Bdellovibrio bacteriovorus HD100: one gene and its partner. The protein of the gene in region 1 interacts with the protein of each later gene in a pairwise test. Links are inferred from orthologs where the notes say so. Each region holds a gene or a part of one and is shown on either strand. Other genes may lie near its edges. The genes, in order: BD_RS11290 and recA.

What was found.
Region 2: the proteins of BD_RS11290 (region 1) and recA interact in binary tests that used the Bacillus subtilis proteins (3 or more experiments, as listed by UniProt). The link is inferred for Bdellovibrio bacteriovorus HD100 from one-to-one orthologs.

Annotation. Positions count from the first base shown.
Region 1 is NC_005363.1:2,371,961-2,381,369, forward strand. What follows is about bases 2,117-5,034. They hold BD_RS11290 (DNA-processing protein DprA), read right to left. Parts: upstream 4,091-5,034; coding sequence 3,143-4,090; downstream 2,117-3,142. Other genes in these bases: lptF (LPS export ABC transporter permease LptF), read left to right, coding at 2,117-2,970; BD_RS11295 (LysM peptidoglycan-binding domain-containing protein), read right to left, coding at 4,135-5,034. In the rest of the region: BD_RS11270 (hypothetical protein), read right to left, coding at 1-160; trxA (thioredoxin), read right to left, coding at 308-634; BD_RS11280 (ANTAR domain-containing protein), read right to left, coding at 706-1,728; more of lptF, read left to right, coding at 1,867-2,116; more of BD_RS11295, read right to left, coding at 5,035-5,772; BD_RS11300 (tetratricopeptide repeat protein), read right to left, coding at 5,800-6,327; BD_RS11305 (ComEC/Rec2 family competence protein), read left to right, coding at 6,643-7,545; BD_RS11310 (ComEC/Rec2 family competence protein), read left to right, coding at 7,542-8,273; BD_RS11315 (hypothetical protein), read right to left, coding at 8,284-8,535; ald (alanine dehydrogenase), read right to left, coding at 8,686-9,409. UniProt on the Bacillus subtilis protein: Protein that helps load RecA onto ssDNA during transformation. Binds cooperatively to circular ssDNA, is able to bridge different segments of DNA. Favors the loading of RecA onto SsbA- or SsbB-coated ssDNA and formation of RecA-DNA filaments.
Region 2 is NC_005363.1:474,178-483,475, forward strand. The notes cover bases 4,554-7,360. They hold recA (recombinase RecA), read left to right. Parts: upstream 4,554-5,293; coding sequence 5,294-6,427; downstream 6,428-7,360. Other genes in these bases: BD_RS02340 (phosphatidylglycerophosphatase A family protein), read left to right, coding at 4,554-4,705; BD_RS02345 (CinA family protein), read left to right, coding at 4,706-5,191; BD_RS02355 (hypothetical protein), read right to left, coding at 6,497-7,360. Also shown: BD_RS02315 (AMP-binding protein), read left to right, coding at 1-414; BD_RS02320 (substrate-binding periplasmic protein), read left to right, coding at 491-1,285; BD_RS02325 (SDR family oxidoreductase), read left to right, coding at 1,337-2,131; trpS (tryptophan--tRNA ligase), read right to left, coding at 2,141-3,136; BD_RS02335 (GNAT family N-acetyltransferase), read left to right, coding at 3,533-4,168; more of BD_RS02340, read left to right, coding at 4,220-4,553; more of BD_RS02355, read right to left, coding at 7,361-7,405; BD_RS02360 (DUF488 domain-containing protein), read left to right, coding at 7,651-8,004; BD_RS02365 (hypothetical protein), read left to right, coding at 8,232-8,651; BD_RS02370 (CDP-diacylglycerol diphosphatase), read left to right, coding at 8,801-9,298. UniProt on the Bacillus subtilis protein: Multifunctional protein involved in homologous recombination, DNA repair and competence.

The DNA of each region.
Region 1 (9,409 bases):
TATCCAGTGGCAAACGGGAAAAATAAGGAAGACCCGGAACATACGGGCGCACGGTTTTACCTTCAGCTTTCAGCATCAGGGAAATATCCATGGCAATCGCCTTGAACTCTTCGTTCAGTACTTCGTGTTCATTGTCTCTTACATAAATTTCTGGGTACATGACTTCCTCGACAGGCCCTGCAAACATTGTTTGGGATCCTGTGAAGTATCATAGTGAAACGCAGGACTCTTGTCCAATTCAAACAAAAAAAGGCCCCACATGGGAGCCTTCTTTACTTAGTTCTAATAATTCTAAACAGAGATGCGATTAAACGTTCTTGTTCAGGAATTCCAGAATAGCGTCTTTCGGGTGGTTACCAACAAGTTGGCCCACTTCGCTGCCGCCTTTGAACAACAACATCGCAGGAATACCGCGGATGCCGTATTTGCCAGGAACGCTTGGATTCTCGTCCACGTTCACTTTTACGATTTTTACTTTCGCACCCAACTCCTGTGCAACTTCTTCAAGCTTAGGAGCCAAAGCACGGCAAGGTCCACACCACTCGGCCCAGAAATCTACCAGTACTGGAGTCGAAGAGTTTAGAACTTCTGCATCGAAAGACGTGTCTGTAACTGCTTTAGTAAATGTGCCCATGAATGGCCTCCGTAATATCTACACTCTAATGTGATCACGGAAACCTTATCGTCAAGCCCGATGAGGATCAATTACTTTTTGAAGAGGGCTTTGGTGAACTCTTGGCGCAACTTATCGAGTTCGTTGATGTTTTGACTATCCCAGTCAGCTTCAAGAGCTTTTTGACGACGACGCGCCTCAACTCGGGTCACGGTGCTATTTGGAGACAATTTCACATCCTCCACAAGCTTCGCATACTTAGCCATCTTTTCTTGAAGTGCTTTCTCAGCGTTTTTTAAGTTCTCCTGAGCCCGCGCCACCAACTGAGCCTGCTCGTCTTCCTCACTCCCCAAGCCTGTGCCCGGAAGCGGGATCTCTACCTTTTCGACCTCAGGCGCACCGCCACCCAAAAGCTCTCGTTCAAAAGCCTTCAGATCGACATCGGGAAACTCCGAAGTCCCCTCTGCTGCTGCGCCGCGCTCAGCATCCGCTGCCGCCATGCGATCACCAAAACGGAAAGACGGTTTTTCCCTTTGCTCTTCGTCAGTTACAAGCAGGCCTTCAGAGTTCTCATCAATTCTTTCGGTGCGCAGGGATTGCTCGCCGCTGGCTTGAACCTCTTCAGTAGAGCCCTTGATATAGATCGCTTCATCCTCTGGAGTCGGCTTTCCACCACCCGTGACCGTAGTCCCGGTCTTCTGAGGGCTTTCGACATGCATGGCTTTATTCAGGCGCTCTAACAACACCGCCTCATCATGCCCCAACATACGACCGATCACCTGCACCAAGCGCACTGGTGGCACCGGGGATTCCAATACCATGTCGACGCGGATCTTTATCAGATCCTGCGGATTGGGCTTGAAGTTTGCCGGAAAAATAAGCACCGACTTCCCCTGCCAGCGGCTCATCTCTTTCAGACGTTTTCCCACGCCGAGAGAACTGACTTTGCCACCCTTACCAGCGCCGACAACAAGATCCGGATTGAATGCCAGCATCTGCTCAGCCACAGCGTATTCGCTGGACAGACCGATGACATCAAAGCCCACCTTTTTCAAAGTGCCTTCAACAGACATCAAGTCAGCATAATCCTCATAGACCAAAAGAATCTTGTTCATGGTTCTATTGTCAGATAAGCAGAGTCATGGGTCAATAAGGCTTCTTCTGGACAATGGGCGCGATGACCTTGGGCTCAAGGCACTCTAGAATAGGTTCTACACACGGAGCCCCACGGGCGACCAAAACGGAGACCAGATTTGAGTATTTTTAACGGAAAAAAAGCCGCGCAGTACATTTTCTTTGAGATGCTCCCGAGTTTTATTTTGGGATTGCTGGTGTTCGTCTCCATTATTTTGATGTTCCAGGTCCTGCGTTTGACGGAATTCGCCCTGGTCCACGGCGTGGCCATGAAAACCATCGCCGAAATCATCGGTTACGTCATCATTTCCATGCTGCCGATTCTGTTCCCCATGGCCTTGCTGTTCTCGGTTCTATTGACCTATGGACGCCTCAGTCAGGATTCTGAAATCGTGGCCATGAAAGCCTCGGGCCTGCCGATGGGCACATTACTGCTGCCCGCCCTGATTCTGGCCACTTTGGTGGGCGTGATTTCAGCCCAAATGTCCTTCAACATCGCCCCTTGGGGGAACCGTCAGTTCGAGGTGCTTTATTCCCGCCTGGCCAACACCAAAGCCGCTGCCATCATCAAGGAAGGCACTTTTGCTGAAGGCTTCTTTGACATGGTCATTTACGCCAACGAGGTCAACACCGACAAGGGCCTGCTGAAAAAGGTCTTTATCTATGACGAGAAAAACGGCGACGTGCCTTTGACCATCATCGCCAAGGCTGGCGAAATTGTTCCCGATCCCACGCGTCCGGGCCATGAGATTTTGCTGCAACTGAATCAGGGTGAAATTCATCGTCAGGCCAAAACCCACACCAAGATCAGCTTTGACACTTACGATGTGCGCTTCTCGGAACCCCAGAACATCGAGGAAAAAGCCAAGTCGCCGCCGTCTTTGACTTTGGAAGAAGTCCGCAACCGCCTGAAAGAGGACATCAAAGACAAAGAAGTCCGTCGCACTCTGCAGAGCGAATATCACAAACGTTGGGCGATTTCGGTTCTGTGTATCGTCTTTGCGATGATCGGCGTGGGTTTGGGAACAACCACCAACCGTCGTGCAGCCAAAGCCGGCGGCATGATTCTATGTATCGGCATCATCATCTTCTATTGGATTTTGTACGTGGCGGCAGAAGGTGCTGCCCGCAGTGGCGCATTGCCAGCGGCACTTGCGATCTGGACACCGAATGTTCTTTTTGCTGCTTTGGGTGTGGAAACTTTAAGAAGGAACTGGAACTAAGATCGGGCCTGAAAAATAGAGCGATGCAGTAGCATCCTTACTACCACGGTCGTCCCTGACCACATCGCCCCTCCCTTACTTCAAATGGTAGGGGCAATACCTTGAGCTTGCAAAAGGTTTTTTTAGATCATTTCATTTTTTTCCCAAGCATTTTGGTCACTTAGCACGCCCACTACAGGTAGTGTTGAGGCTCGCAAAGCGCACCTACCCCTGCTGGTGATATTTGTTCACCGGCAGTTTCAGATTGAAAAAACATGAGCAAGTCTTGGGCATCACGAACCGACTGCGCACCGTCCATTAACAAATCCAACGCCCCTTGAAAATGCGGATCCAAAGGGTGCCCCGGAACCACCCACACAGGTCTTCCGATCTGCGCTGCTTGGTGTGCGGTGATCAGCGTTCCGCTGCGACGACGAGCCTCCACCAACAGACTGGCGCGCCCCAAAGCGGCAATCAATCGGTTGCGATGATGGAACAGGTGCTTGTGCATCTTTTGCTGATGATCATACTCACTTAAAAAACATCCGCCTTGCTCTATCACAAGCCCCATCCACTCTTTCAGATTCGCGGGGTAAATTTCACCCAAACCCGAAGGCAATACCACCACCGTGGGACAGAACTTGCGCAAAGCCACACTGTGGGCCTTTTGATCCACACCGCGAGCCCCACCACTGACAATGCAAGGTCGCTGCTGCTCACAGAAAAGCCCCAGCTCTTTTTCCATCCACAACAGTGAATCCGCTGCAGGCTCCCGGCTGCCCACCACCGAAAGAGTCCTGGCATTCAGCCAAGCCGGGGAACCGCGATAACTGAGCGTCAGCGGAGGATCCGCCATCTGGTAACAAAGCTCCGGATACAAAACCTCACCATAAACGACAAAGTTCACTCCCTGCATTTTTAGCTGCAAACTTTCTTCGCAGTGTTTTTTGAACAGTTCATGGTTCTTCGTCATGGCCTCCCCCAGCTCCGGCCAACGGAAGCGAAGCCCGGTCAGAACCTGGTCGGCAGAAAGCCGGCCCTCCCGGGCAAGCTCCAGAAACAGAGCATGGATCCCGTCACGTTCAACAGCATACAAGGGATGACTTTTTAAAATTTGCGAAATGGAGTAAAGATCGTTCATAAGAAAAAAGGCCCTGCAATTTGCAGAGCCTTTTTAAAAGGGCCTTAAAAATCAAGATCGGAATCATCCAGTCCGCCATCCGGCGCCGGGGCATCCGCCGGTGTGCTTGGGGCGTCTTCAAATTCCTTTTCAAAGTCCTCGTCTGCCTTAGCCGGAGCTTCCACGACCGGCGCTTCACGCAGGGCCTGAACCACTGGCTTACCGACATAGTCACCCACCAGAATATTATCAGAGGCTCGGATAACGTAAGCTGTGGCAAAGTTTGGCGACACTCGCACAATCTTCACAGAACCCACCACACGGTCATTCATAACAGCTTCATTTTTCTTGTTACGAACGCGCTCGTCTGCAAATACGGACAGCGTCTGCCCTTCCTGCAACCCTTGAGCAGAACCACCATCCAGGAACACCAAAGTGCTGTTGCCGAAGATGTTGCGTTTCTTATCAAACTGCCCGCCCATGATTTTTGCGCCCACACCAGACACCATGCCTGACGGAGACGGATCAATCATCGGCAGTTTTCCTGGAGTCAGGATCGCCCCCACATCCACCGGCTGAATCGCCTTTTTCACAATCGCGCGATAGATGTTTTGCTGATCGTTCACTTTTTCCAGAACTTCAATCTCACCCTGCAGCTCCACCATTTGCCCCTGACGGTCTTTCACCAGAGGGTCTTTCACCATGGTCAGGTTTTTCTGAGCTACAAAATCCTTGCCGCCATTGCTGTCCAGTCGCACATAAATGTATTGGAATTCACCGGCAGTTTTCATGTCCATCTCAGTGGCGGTCACACGCCCCACGCCCTGAACCGGCGCATCCGCCAGATAGTATTCCAAATACTCGGGCGCTGTCGGGAATTGGGTTTTCGGAAGTTCGATCTGCAGTTCCAGCTTGGGATCGTTCATCGCCCCCATGCGGTAGCTTGGCAGACTGTTGGGAAGAGTCTTCAGCAGCGGCGTGCGTTTCTTCCCGCGTGGCAGCGCCACAGCGCCAGTCTTGGCACCAGCTTCAGGCTTCACATCCGTCACAACTGTCGCATCCGCCTTGCCTGTGGTATCGGCCGCCGCCAGATCCAGAGTCGGTGCCTCATCCGCGGTGCCTGGGAAGAATTGAATGTTCATCTTCGGGTCAATTTCGTGTGGATTCAAAACCGCGCCGTTATTCAAAGACCAAATTTTCGGCCAGAAGTTCGGATCACCAAAGAACGTTGTGGAGATCCCCCACAGCGTGTCCCCTTTTTGCACCTGATAGATTTCCGCCTCGCGGTTGCCAACGGCTTTTTCCCAGAGTTCTACCGAAGTGGGTTGTTCATTGTAGTTTTTGTAGATGCGGTGGAACTCGGCCTCACGGGCATAATCCGGTTCTGACCCCACAGCTCCCGTGGCTGGGACAGGACTGAATGTTTCAACTGTTTGGGTCTCCGGAGTGGGAGCCGGAGGAGCGATGTCCTCCATCGTCGGCTCGGGGCTGGCTACTTCCGGAGCCGGAGGTGCCGGCACGTCAGCGCCCGGTTCAGGGATTTCCTTAAACTCAGGCACGCTCGGCTCAACCACTTCCTGCTGCTGGCTTTCCAGCACGTCCAATGGATCCGACTCCCAGGTCGCATCCGGTGGGTTGTCTTGCGCCTGCGCCAGCATAGCGGTCAGGATCAGGGCCATCATTACGGAGAACTTCTTGTTCATCACTCTTTGCATCCTTGCCGTGATTTTTTATTTCAGAATCTTCAACTCAGCATCTGCACGGAACGATTCCGGACTGCCCGGATAACGGGAGCGGACTTCCAGCAGGGCCTTGCGTGAAAACTCGGGCAAATTCATTTTTTTGTAGGTCATGGCTTTGGCAAACTTGGCTGCAGCGACTTTATTGCTGCGAGGATATTGTTTTTCAATTTGCGCAAAGTACTTGATGGCTTCGGCATAGTTGCCGTGATCCACCGCCATGCGTCCGGCGACGAACAAAGCATTATCGGCGTAAGAGCTCTGTGGATAACGAGAAAGAAGGCTTTGCAGACGGCTCTTAAATGCAATTTCATCATCCGCCTGATAAGCGCTCACCATTTCAGCATAGAGGCCAATGTCACTTTCTTTCGAAAGGTCCTTTCCCGTCAGCTCCACCAATAGAGCTTCTTGGCTTAATTCGCGGGAAGAACTCTTCGCACTGATGTTGGCTGGCTTCGCGAACGAGGCCAAAGGCAGGCTTAAAAGGACCGTTGCTGCTAATAGTCTAAGTTGCTTCATCTATCGACACCTCTTGATCTTTTACTAGTATGACACGCCTTGAGAAGTGCAAACAAGCAGGAGTTATCCACATAAAATGTTGAGTTATTGTAATGCTAGACCTTAGACCTATTTGTTTTCAAGGCTTTCAGCGATTTGCACGCATCTTAAGCATGACATAAAGTAATGATATTACTAGGTTTAACTGCATTAATGCCCTGTAATTACGCTGCTGAATTTCAGATCTTAAAATCCGTCCCTCGAAGACGCACGGACCCAATAACAGACTATTTTAGAAATCCACTGCGTTATGAAAATTGCTAAGTGCTTAGAACCATGATTATTCTTCTAAGCCTTGCCCTTTGCTTAAGCATTGCCGCTCCTGAAAGTTTGCTGATAAACACAACACATCTGTCACAGAAATTTCAGGAAAAGTGTGTTCATTTTCTGCCAAAGAATTCACTAGAGCCGCAGTCCCTGGCATCTCTTCTTTGTGGTGAAAAAATCACAGACACCGATTTGCAAAAAAATCTTCAGCGCACATCGCTGATTCACATCTTTGTTATTTCAGGATCTCATCTGATTTTGCTTGATGAACTCTTAAGCATCTTGCGAATTCCACTCTTTGTAAGAATCCTGTTTCTGGCCTTTTACTCTCTGGTCGTTGGCTGGCAACCGCCCGCAGTGCGGGCACTTTTGGCGCTGATCACACGCCACAGCCTGAAACATTTTCGTCTGCATCTGCCACCTGATCTGGGGGTGCTGGCAGCGGGGCTGATCACTCTTTCACTGTTTCCGGCGTGGTGGGATTCGCTGTCACTGCTGATGAGCTGGTGTGCGGCCTTGGCTCTGTGCTGGGGCTCTTTGTTGCGCGTAAAGCCTCCCCTGGCCCGCCTGCTGCTTTCTCAGATTGGCATCTTTGTCTTTATGAGTGCGCCCTTGTGGGGCCTGGGAAGCCTGCACCCTTTGAGTCTGATTTATAATTTACTCTTGGCCCCGATTGTCAGCTATATGCTTTTGCCATTGGCTTTTCTGGTGACACTGATGCCTTCCGGAGTCTTTGTTTTTGACACCGTGATGGATTTTTTCCGACAGACCCTGGCATTTTTGTCAGAGCCCATTGTGATGCATAAAACCCGTCCTCCCTCTGTGACGGCACTATGGTGGTGGATCGTGTTCTGGCAGGTCGTGATGCATTTTCTGCGTGTGCACTTGTGGCAGGGCCGGGATTCACGATGAGCCTTATTTTCTTTCTGCTGATTCTTTTCAGCGCCTCGCCAGTGAAACATGCTTTGAGCGGACACTATTATGTCGTCTGGAATGTCGGTCAGGGCCAATGGATCAGTGAAATTTCCGCTGTGCGCTGTCGGCACTTTGACATGGGCGGCGAATTCTTTCCGTGGAAACGCATTCACTTTGCCTGCGCGGAAAAAGAAAACCAGGTGTTTTTGTCGCATTGGGACTGGGATCATATCGGGGCGCTGTCAAAGTCATTTCAACTCAAACAATTGCACGGCCTGTGTCTGGCACTGCCACCCTTAGGGAAGTCCTCACGCTACAAGCAGCAATTGGTCAGTGCCTTGCCGCTGTGTCTGCAAAAAGATCTGCCGGTGTGGACGCCAGCCCTGCACAAGGACAGCAATGCCGAAAGCCACATCCTGCGTTCAGGGCCCCTGCTGCTGCCCGGGGATTCACCCAAGTCACAAGAGCTCTTGTGGCGGCATCGTCCCTGGATTGCCGCCACACGGGTTTTAATTCTGGGCCACCATGGCAGCAAAACCAGCACCTCGCAGGAGCTTCTAGATGTCCTGCCAGGATTGAAACTCAGCATTGCTTCAGCCAGATGGCCTCGCTATCGTCACCCCCACCCGACCGTGGTGGCACGGCTAAAGCACAAGAAGGTCCCCCTGCTGAAAACCGAAGACTGGGGCAACCTCTGGCTGGAGCAAGTCAACACCGCGAAATGAAGGTTGCAAACTAAGGCTCTGTCCGCTCATCACCGATTTTTTTGCAGATGACGCCGCACTTGTTAAAAACATTCTTCACGCGGTCCCAGCAGTACTTGTTAATGGCTTCGGTCCCGCGCGGGCAGGAGATCCGGGTGCGCACAGGGATCGGTTCGATCACAAACTCGCCCTGAATATGTTCGATCTGAGTAACTTCGACCTGATCATCGGCGAAGGCCGAAAGACTGATTGCGACTGTAAAAAGCAGAATCCATTTGATCATTGTTCATCCTCCATGGGGCTGGGCCCGATGAAGAATCTTAGAAAAGCTTTTACCAGAATCACCACGGGAAACTGAGCTGCCTGCAAGAATGCATAAAAAAACCCGCATCCTTGCGAGATGCGGGTTTTAAAGTTTCAGAAATTTTAAACCTTAGATTTTGTAAGGTTTGTATTCCATGTGAAGGTCGCGTGCGACTGGCTCGTAAACAACGTGGCCACCGTATACGTTCAGACCTTTCAACAATGCAGGGGATTTCGCAACTGCATCTTCCACACCCATCGCTGCGATCATGGAACCGTAGCGCAGAGTTACGTTCGTCAATGCGTAAGTGGATGTTCTAGGAACAACGCCTGGCATGTTTGGAACGCAATAATGGATCACACCGTCAACTTCGTAAGTTGGGCTGGTGTGGGAAGTTGGACGGCACGTCTCAATACAACCACCCTGGTCGACCGCAACGTCCACAACAACAGAGCCTTTAGCCATGCTGGAGATCATTTCTTTGGAAACCAACGTCGGAGCTTTGTGACCCGTGATCAGAACGCCACCAACCACCAGGTCCGATTCCTTAACAGAATCTTCGATGTTTTTCGCGTTAGAGAACAAAGTCATGCAACGGCCCTGGAAGATATCATCAAGATATTCCAAACGTGCTGTGTTCACATCAAGGATCGTTACGGAAGCGCCCAAACCGACAGCCATTTTCGCTGCGTTGGTACCAACCACACCACCACCGATGATGGTGACTTTAGCTGGTTTAACACCCGTTACGCCACCCATCAGGATGCCTTTTCCACCGTGGTCTTTTTGCAGGTAGAAAGCACCGATCTGAGTCGCCATACGACCGGCAACTTCAGACATTGGAGTCAACAAT
Region 2 (9,298 bases), 1.9 Mb from region 1 along the record:
GACCGCATCGATGGACTGTTCAAGTCCTCGGACTATCGCATCAGTCCTTTTGAGATTGAATTTGTGTTGAAAGAGTTTCCATCCATTCGTGAGGCGGTGGTGATTCCGAGTCCTGATCCCATTCGTGAAAATGTGCCGAAAGCCCTGGTCATGCTGAGCAAAGGTGTTGAGCCCAGCAAGGAGCTGGCTTTGGATATTATGAATTTTGCACGCATGCGCCTGTCTCCTTTCAAGCGTATTCGCCGCGTGGAGTTTATGGAAATTCCCAAAAATACGTCTGGAGAAGTGCTCCGCTCGGATTTGGTCAATCTGGAGCGCGAGAAAAGAAAGCGCGGAGAAAAAGCCCCTTATGAATTCTGGGAAGAAGACGCCAAGATCGTCATCCCTGACACATGGGCGCAAGAACTGCCTTGAGTTTAGTCTTGTTACAAGACTGAAAGAGTGGGGTCTTCTTGTTCGTTCTTTGTTCATTCGCTGTTATGATTACAGTGTGAAAACACGGTTATTAATTCTTTCATTGATCCTTCTATGTTTTTCTACAGTGGCGTCTGCGAAAGACTGTGGTCGCCGCTATCGCATTATTGTGAACAACTATGCCCCTTTGTTTGACGTGAACAATGAAGGTCATGTTCACGGTCTGACGTTTGATATTATGAACGAACTTTCGCAGCGGTTGGGTTGTGTGGTTTCACAGGCCCCCATGGATGCCCCGCGAATGCAGGATGATTTTAATAACTGGCGTGCGGATATTGTGGGTCTGGTCATCCCTTCAGAAAAGTACCTTGCCACTGGAGAGTATGTTCCGGTGTACAAGACGGTCCGGAAGCTGTTGGTGAACAAGGCGCACTATGATCGCTCACGCACGATAGCAGACTATATTAAAGACAGCCGTATCAAGTTCGGCGATCAAATCGGCACTCGTTTCTTTTTGACGACCGACGAGAAAAAATTGTTATTCGAAGCCGGGCGCATCGTTCAATATCCAAGTCCGGCGACGGGCTTTCGTCAGCTGACTTCGGGGCGGGTGCAGGCGATGTTCACATCACAATCAATTTACAACTATTACCAAAAGACGATTCCCGATTTGAATCAGAGTGTGGTGGCCATTCCCGATCCCAACTATGAGATGGAAGGCGGGATCTATCTTTCTGTGCGCAGAATTTCGAAGACCGAAGCAATGCAGATTAAAAAAGCCATCAGCGACATGAGAAAAGACGGAACGCTTCGCCGGATCGTTGCAAAATATGCCTCTGCGGAGGATTTGACTTTCTATAAAGACCTTTAGGTTGCCCGCCAGGTGGTTCTCGTATTAACTGATGTTAACTGGAGAACCATGATGAACTCTTCCGTATATTCCTCTTTGGACTTAAATGGCAAAACCGCCGTCGTGTGCGGGGCTTCCGGTGGCATTGGCGAAGCGGCAGCCAGTCTGATGGCCCGGCGTGGGGCCCGCATCATTGCCGTGGCCCGCTCGGAAGAAAAACTGAAAAAACTTATGTCATCATTGCCGGGCTCTGATCACCGCTATCTGCTGGCGGATCTGGGTGATACTGAATCTTTGAAAGCCAACGTCCTTGCGCCACTGGCTTCCGAAACTGTGCACATTCTTCTGAACAACACGGGCGGACCCAAAGGGGGGCCGCTGCACAAGGCTTCGATCGAAGAATTTGATCAACCCCTGCGGGCGCATCTGAAGGCGGCTCATCTGCTGGTGCAGGCGGTTTTGCCTTCGATGCAAAAGAATCACTATGGGCGGATCATCAACGTGATTTCGACGTCTGTAAAAACGCCGATTCCGAATCTGGGTGTTTCCAATACGGTGCGTGGGGCGATGGCGAACTGGTCAAAAACCCTGGCCGGGGAGCTGGCGGGTTATGGGATTACCGTGAACAACGTGCTGCCGGGATACATCCGCACCGACCGCTTCAAAAGTCTGGTGGAAACTTCAGCGCAAAATACAAATTCCAGTGTGGATGAAGTGGAAGAAGCCTGGAAGAAAACAATTCCCGCGGGCCGGGTTGGAGAACCTGAGGAGATGGCCGAGGCGATTGCTTTTTTGGCCAGTCCCGCCGCCGCTTACATCACCGGAATCAATCTTCCTGTGGATGGCGGCAGAACTCCGTCACTTTAAGGGTGGGGGTTAAAGCCCCACTCCCATGATCGCTTTCATTTCTTTCAAGGTCTGGCGGGTTTTTTCCTGAGCTTTCAGGGAGCCCTCTTTGCAGATTTTCAAAACCGCTTGTGGGTCCTGAGCATACTGCGCACGACGTTCGCGCATGGGCGCGATGATCGTATTCAGAACTTCGGTCAGGCGCACTTTCAAAGTGCCATCACCCAAACCGCCGCGCTGATAGTGTTCTTTCAGGGCCGCGACTTCTTCTTTTCTTGGATCGAAAACATCCAGGAAGCTGAAGACCACGTTGCCTTCGACTTTGCCCGGATCTTCAATGCGGATGTGACCTGGATCGGTGTACATCTTCTGCACTTTCTTTTTGATGGTGTCAGCATCGTCGGAAAGATAGATGGCGTTCCCCAGGGATTTGCTCATCTTCGCTTTGCCGTCGATACCTGGCAGGCGACCCGCCACACCCGGCATGCCTTTGACGGGCTTGAAGAAGTCCGTTTTGTAGATGTGGTTGAAACGCTGGGCGATTTCGTTGGTCTGCTCGATCATCGGGTTTTGGTCTTCACCGGCAGGAACCAGGTTCGCCTTGAAGCCCAGGATGTCCGCCGCCTGGCTGACCGGATAAGTCAGGAAACCTGCAGGCAGGGACTTTTCCAGATTCTTCTGCTGGATTTCGGTTTTCACGGTTGGATTTCTTTCCAGGCGTGCCACGGTCACCAGATTCATGAAGTAAGTGGTCATTTCAAACAGTTCCGGCAGTTCGGACTGAACGAAGATGGTGCTTTTCGCAGGATCAATACCCGCTGCCAGATAATCCAACGTCACTTGTAAGATGTTGTCGCGAACTTTTGTGGTGTCATCATAGTTGTCGGTCAAAGCCTGAACGTCCGCGATGATGATGTACTGATCGTGGGAATCCTGAAGATCCACACGGTTTTTAAGAGATCCAACGTAATGACCAAGATGGAGGGGACCTGTTGGACGGTCGCCCGTAAGAATGATTGGTTTCATATGATTTCTATAGCATTAAGAAAAGGGACTGGGAACATCAGAAAAGAAAGAAAATAGGTCGGCCCCGTAGAGTCTTAGAGGTGAAACCAAACATTTTAGTTTCCGGCGTTTGATCTACAACTGCAGAGCTATCAGGGTGTCTACAAAGTAGACCAAGCTAGCCAGCAGAATCATCCAACGAATCATGGGGCCTCCGTGAGGGCAGTATGCGAAAAGGCCTCCCATAAGTCGAATCGCTAATTTTGATGGCATCCATAAGTTTTTCGCACTGAGACATAGATCCTTGCGTCCAAGCTGAAAACCAAATGGATAGTGGTTTGGTGTTTATTTGGAGCTCAGGAAGTTCCCGGTTTTGACCTTGCCTCAGTTTGGAGGCGGGTGTTTTGGTGAAGGGGTATGAATTCCCAAGGCGCTGAGATCTATAACAGTCAGAACGGGTGCTACTATTCGTTTCGCCCCTTTTCCATCGATCGTGATTTTGATGTTTATTACAAGTGGATGCATCAGAAATATGTTTCGCAGTGGTGGGATCTGGCGAAAACCCGCCAGGAACTTGAGGCCCATCTGATCAGCGAACTTTCTGACAAACACCAGGATCTTTTCATCGGTTTTATTGATGGCCGGCCGGTCAGCTATTGGGAGCGATACTGGCTTCAGCAGGACATTCTTGGCAAGTACGTTGAAACGCTTCCGTTTGATCAGGGTTTGCACTTCCTGATCGGAGAAACCGCTTATCTGGGGCGCACTTACACGCCGTCGCTGATCGCCGCGTTCTTGAAATTCCAGTTTCAGGAAACCCGCACCCAGCGCATCTTTGGCGAGCCGGACATTCGCAACCGCAAGGTCCTTCGTTATGCCGAAGAGACGTGTTTTGAAATGCAGGGGATTGTTGAAATGCCCGAGCGCGCTTCGGCGGTGATGGTCTGCCGTCGTGAAAATTTCTTCGCCAAATACTCGGCCAAACCGGGGAAATTGTGGGCCTCCGCAGTCCGTGAATCCGGGCCGGTTTCCGAACCGGCTTTAATGCTCTGACGCTTCTCATTCTGCATTGCAAGGCCTACGGGTCCGGCGTACCTCATCGGTATGGTGACAAACTTTCTGATACAACTTGCGACTCTGTTTGGTGTGGGCCGTTTCCCGAAAGGGCCGGGCACGATGGGCACCCTGGCGACTATTCCGATTGTCATTCTTTTAAGCAAATTGGGCCCTTTGGTTTACATGGGAGTAGTGGTTTTGCTGCTCCCTGTCGGAATTGCGGCCTGCGAGGCTTACGAGCGTTCCAAGGGTGGTCATGATCACAAAGAGATCGTAATTGATGAGGTTTTGGGTTTTCTGATCACCATGGTTTGGATGCCGATGACATGGCAGGCCATTTTAATCGGTTTTGCCCTGTTCAGAGTGCTGGACATCACAAAGCCTTTATTCATAGGATATTTAGATAAGAAGATCCAAGGAGGACTTGGAGTGATGATCGATGACGTGGCCGCGGGGATAATTGCGAGCCTCATCATGCAAGTGATCTACACTCAAACCAATTGGTTGGGCTCGCAAATTGTGGTGATTAACTAAATGTCACTTAACAACGAAAAGCTTCAAGAACTCATTCGATCCCTTCGCGACCAAAAACTCACAGTGGGTTTTGCGGAAAGTTGTACTGGAGGTGCACTTTCGGCTTTTTTAACAGAGCAACCAGGCGTGTCCGACATATTTCTAGGCTCTGTGGTTTCTTACTCTAACGAGGCGAAGGTGGATCTTCTGGGGGTTCGTCGAGACACTCTCATGCAAGAGGGTGCGGTGAGCGAGACAGTCGCTCGTCAAATGGCGCACGGAGTGCGTCGTCAGCTTAAAACTGATTGGTCTGTGGCAATCACAGGTATCGCTGGTCCGACAGGTGGAACACCGTCAAAGCCAGTGGGCACTGTATGCTTTGCCATCGCTGGACCGGGTTTTGAAGATTCCCGAAAAGAACTCTTTTCAGGCGATCGCAAATCCATCCAGATGACTTCGGTAGACTATGCGGTGGCTTGGCTGAAAGAAGTTCTCGACAAGAAATAGTAAAAGGCCCCCGGCCTGATTTTTAAACATAATTTGTACTCCGACAGAGTCGGAGTGTAAAAAAGCGTCGTGGCGATAGTCACGAGAGAGAGGGAATAACAGATGGCAAACGCTACTGTAGACAACAAAGCGAACTCAGAAAAAATCAAAGCTCTTGAATTGGCTGTTTCGACTATCGAAAAGCAATTCGGTAAAGGCTCCATCATGCGTTTGGGCGCGAACGAATCTTTGGTTAAAGACGTTGAAGCGATCAGCACGGGTGCATTGAGCTTGGATATCGCTTTGGGTATCGGCGGTCTTCCTAAAGGTCGTATCTGTGAAATCTATGGACCAGAGTCCTCTGGTAAAACAACTCTGTGCTTGTCTGTTATCGCTCAAGCTCAGAAAAAGGGCGGCGTTGTCGCTTTCGTTGATGCCGAACACGCTTTGGATATCAACTATGCTCGTAAACTGGGTGTGAACACGGAAGATCTTTTGATCTCTCAGCCAGACACTGGTGAACAAGCTTTGGAAATCACTGAAACACTTGTTCGTTCCGGCGCGATTGACGTATTGGTTGTCGACTCCGTAGCAGCCTTGGTTCCTCGTGCAGAGATCGAAGGTGACATGGGTGATTCCCACGTTGGTTTGCAGGCTCGTTTGATGTCCCAGGCTTTGCGTAAGCTGACTGCGGCGATCAACCGTTCCAACACTCTTGTTATCTTTATTAACCAAATCCGTATGAAAATCGGTGTTATGTTCGGTAACCCTGAAACAACTACGGGTGGTAACGCTTTGAAATTCTACTCTTCTGTTCGTTTGGATGTACGCCGTGTGGGCGCGATCAAAAACGGTGAGGACGTGACTGGTAACCGTACTGCGGTGAAAGTTGTTAAGAATAAAATGGCGCCTCCGTTCACCAAAGTTGAATTCGACTTGATGTACGGTGAAGGTATCTCTGAAGAGGGTGACCTTCTGGATCTGGCAGTGACTGCGAACATGGTTGAAAAATCCGGTGCGTGGTTCTCTATCAATGGTGAGCGCATGGGCCAAGGCCGTGATGCTGCGAAGAACTTCCTGAAAGAGCACCCAGAATACATGGTTGAACTTCGTAAGAAAATCCTTGCAGCAAACGGTATCGGCAAACTTTTGGTTGATACCAACGGCAACAACGGTGAAGACCACGAAGGTACAGAGCCAGTTGAAATCGAAGCAGAAGATGCTGCTCCGAAAAAAGGCAAAAAAGGCAAACACTAGTCTGGCGTTCAACTGATTTGAAAAAAGACCGGTCAGAGATTTCTGTCCGGTCTTTTTGAGCGAAGAGAGCTACTTTATTAGAGGAACTAAAATACTCCAAATGTAATTTCCTACTAGACTGAGCAGGATGGTGCTAATTATACCCAGAAGTAGTTTGATTTTACTATTTCTGTAGTAGTCTTGTGCCTCTTCTATCATGCGTTTGTCTTTTTCTGTAATTTCTACAAATGATAGCTCTGCCCAATCGTCAATTGAATTTTCAATTGATCTTCCTAAAACAAGTCCTCCTATTCCAAATAGGGCGATAAATGAGAATGCCACAATTAAGAATTTAGCAAGATCCACAGGCGTGGAGGTTGTTGATAGGGCACTTGGTACTGCTGCCACTGTGAATAGTACGGCCATCGTTGAGAGTAGGACACGAGTAATTAGGGGGGCGTTTTCGCTTTTGCTTGAGATGAATTTATATGTTTTACTTGAACGTGCTTTCTTTGTGCTATCGAACCAGCCATCAAAAACATTCTGGATATATTTTGCAACCGAGTAGTCAATATATTTAATGCTAAAAATTGCAGTTGATCCGGCAAACATTAAGTATTTCGCGGGGAATGGAAAATCCTGACTCTTCAGCTTGTTGTGTGATCCAACCCTAGAAATTAGGCGAATACTCAGATTGTATGTTTGCAGTTTGTTGTGTTTGGGAAGAATTATTCCAAAGTTATAAGTAATCAATAAGGACTCTAGGCTTGAGTCACTTGCTCGACCTTGTTCGATGAGCTTGTCAAGGCTATCAAATGTCACCTGGTTATCATCTACAAAGAAGAGTTTGAAAGATGAGTTCTCCAGTCGAACATGATACTGATCGAATGACTGTTGAATTTTGAAGTGAAGCGTTTGAATATCCTTTATAGAAATCTGAATGGGCGCGTTATGTATTTTAGTGATCTCCTGAGTCTTTCCTGTGATCTCGTGGTACAAGCCTTGTAGAGTTTGGAAGTCGATTTTTTTATCAGTAGGTAGGCTGTCTACAATGATCGAGTCGTCGGCGTTGTTTCGGGGTCACTACTTCAGCATCTTTTGTATTGGTTGTATTGGTGAGTTTCTTCTTTTTGTCATCGAAGGCCATCTAAAATCTCCTCTTGTTTGTAAATCGGTTTTTGTGTTTTAAAACATTAGGGCATTATTTGGTGTCTTGAGTTGATACAAACGTAGGTGGGTGTATCGTGCCAATTAAGATTAAGCGAGTTTATGAAAAGCCTAGTCGGGATGATGGTTATCGTGTTTTGGTCGATCGTCTGTGGCCCCGGGGAATTAAGAAGGAAGAGCTGAAATTCAGTGAGTGGCCCAAGGTGATTTGTCCCAGCACAGAGCTGCGTAAAGAATTCGGACACAAGCCCGAAAAGTTCGGGATGTTTCGCACGGAATATAAAAAGGAACTTAAATCCGCCGAAGCCCACGACAAGCTGGCGGAGCTAGCCGAGCGGGCTCAGGATGGGAATGTGACTTTGCTGTATGCCGCCCGGGACGAAGAAATCAACCATGCGATCGTTCTAAAGGAAGTTTTGGATAAGCTTTAAGGTGCTGATTTGATTTTGATTTTTGGTTCTAGTTCCGGAGGCTCAAGATTTGCTCTTTCGGAAATCTCTGATTTCGATTATATTGGGTTCAAGGCCTCGCGAAAAAGCCTGCACCCGCAAAAGAGAATCTCATTTCGTGATGCGATCTAAATCGTGTCTTCAAAAAATCAAAATTAATTCTTTTGGTTGCCATGGGCGGGGACGGCGACAAGACCAAAGGATGTTCTATGTCTGTATCACGCCTTGAATCGTATCGAATCAAAGCCAAACTTTTGCAAAAAGCCAAACAGAAAGCCGGTCAGGATTTTCAGTTAAAGGATGCTTTTGCCCTGCTTGCAAAGACTGCGGGTTTTTCCTCGTGGAATGATTTGAAAGCCACGCTGGAAAGCCAGGTGGACTTTTGCAAGAAGGGTCACAGCGCTTACTGGAAGGTCTGGTATGCGTCTTATGACGAAGCCCGGGCTCATCTGGATTCTGACGGGGGCTATTTGCTGCCTTATCAGAAAGACTTTTTCATCTGCGATGAAAACTTCATTCAGTGGCTGGGGCTGGAAGTTGAGGACGAGGACCTTTTGAAGGTCGGTCGCGACTGGGCGAAGCCTCTGGATGCCGTTGCTTATTCACGTCTGCTGAAAAAAATGAAGTAAGTTGCTTCCGCTTTCGCGGCTTCCGCCGCTCCAGCTCTGCCAGCGAGGCAGAACTCAGCCGTTATCGCCAGCTAGACGAAGTGAGGGATAATTACTCACTTCGTGATTTGATTCCTCCGTTTGGATAAATTTCTAAACGGAGGTCGTTTGTGAAAAACCTGTCTTTCGTTTTCGCCGCTGTTGCTGTTCTGGGACTTAGCTCCTGCAAGTCAAAACCTGTCATTGAAGTTCCGCGTTCGGACGCCCTGTGGAATCTCATCAGCACGCAGTGCCTGCCGTTGCATAAAATCGGTGAAGAAAAAAATCCGTGCATCGAAGTGAACATCGCTCAAGGCGAGGAAAAAGGTTATGTCGTCTTTAAAGACCGTGTGGGGGATTTGCAGTATCTGCTGATGCCGACTGAAAAAATCACCGGCATGGAAAGCCCCGAAATCCGCGCAGCCGATGCGACTAACTATTTTGACCTGGCCTGGAAGGCAAGAAGCTATATGGAAAAAAAGCACGGCTCAGCCATTCCTGTGGAGGCGGTGTCGTTGGCGATCAACTCGCAGTTCGGGCGCAGTCAGAATCAGCTGCATATTCATGTGTCTTGTGTGAAACCTTTGGTGCAGCAGCACTTGCAGGAACAGTCCGCGAAATTGAAAAAC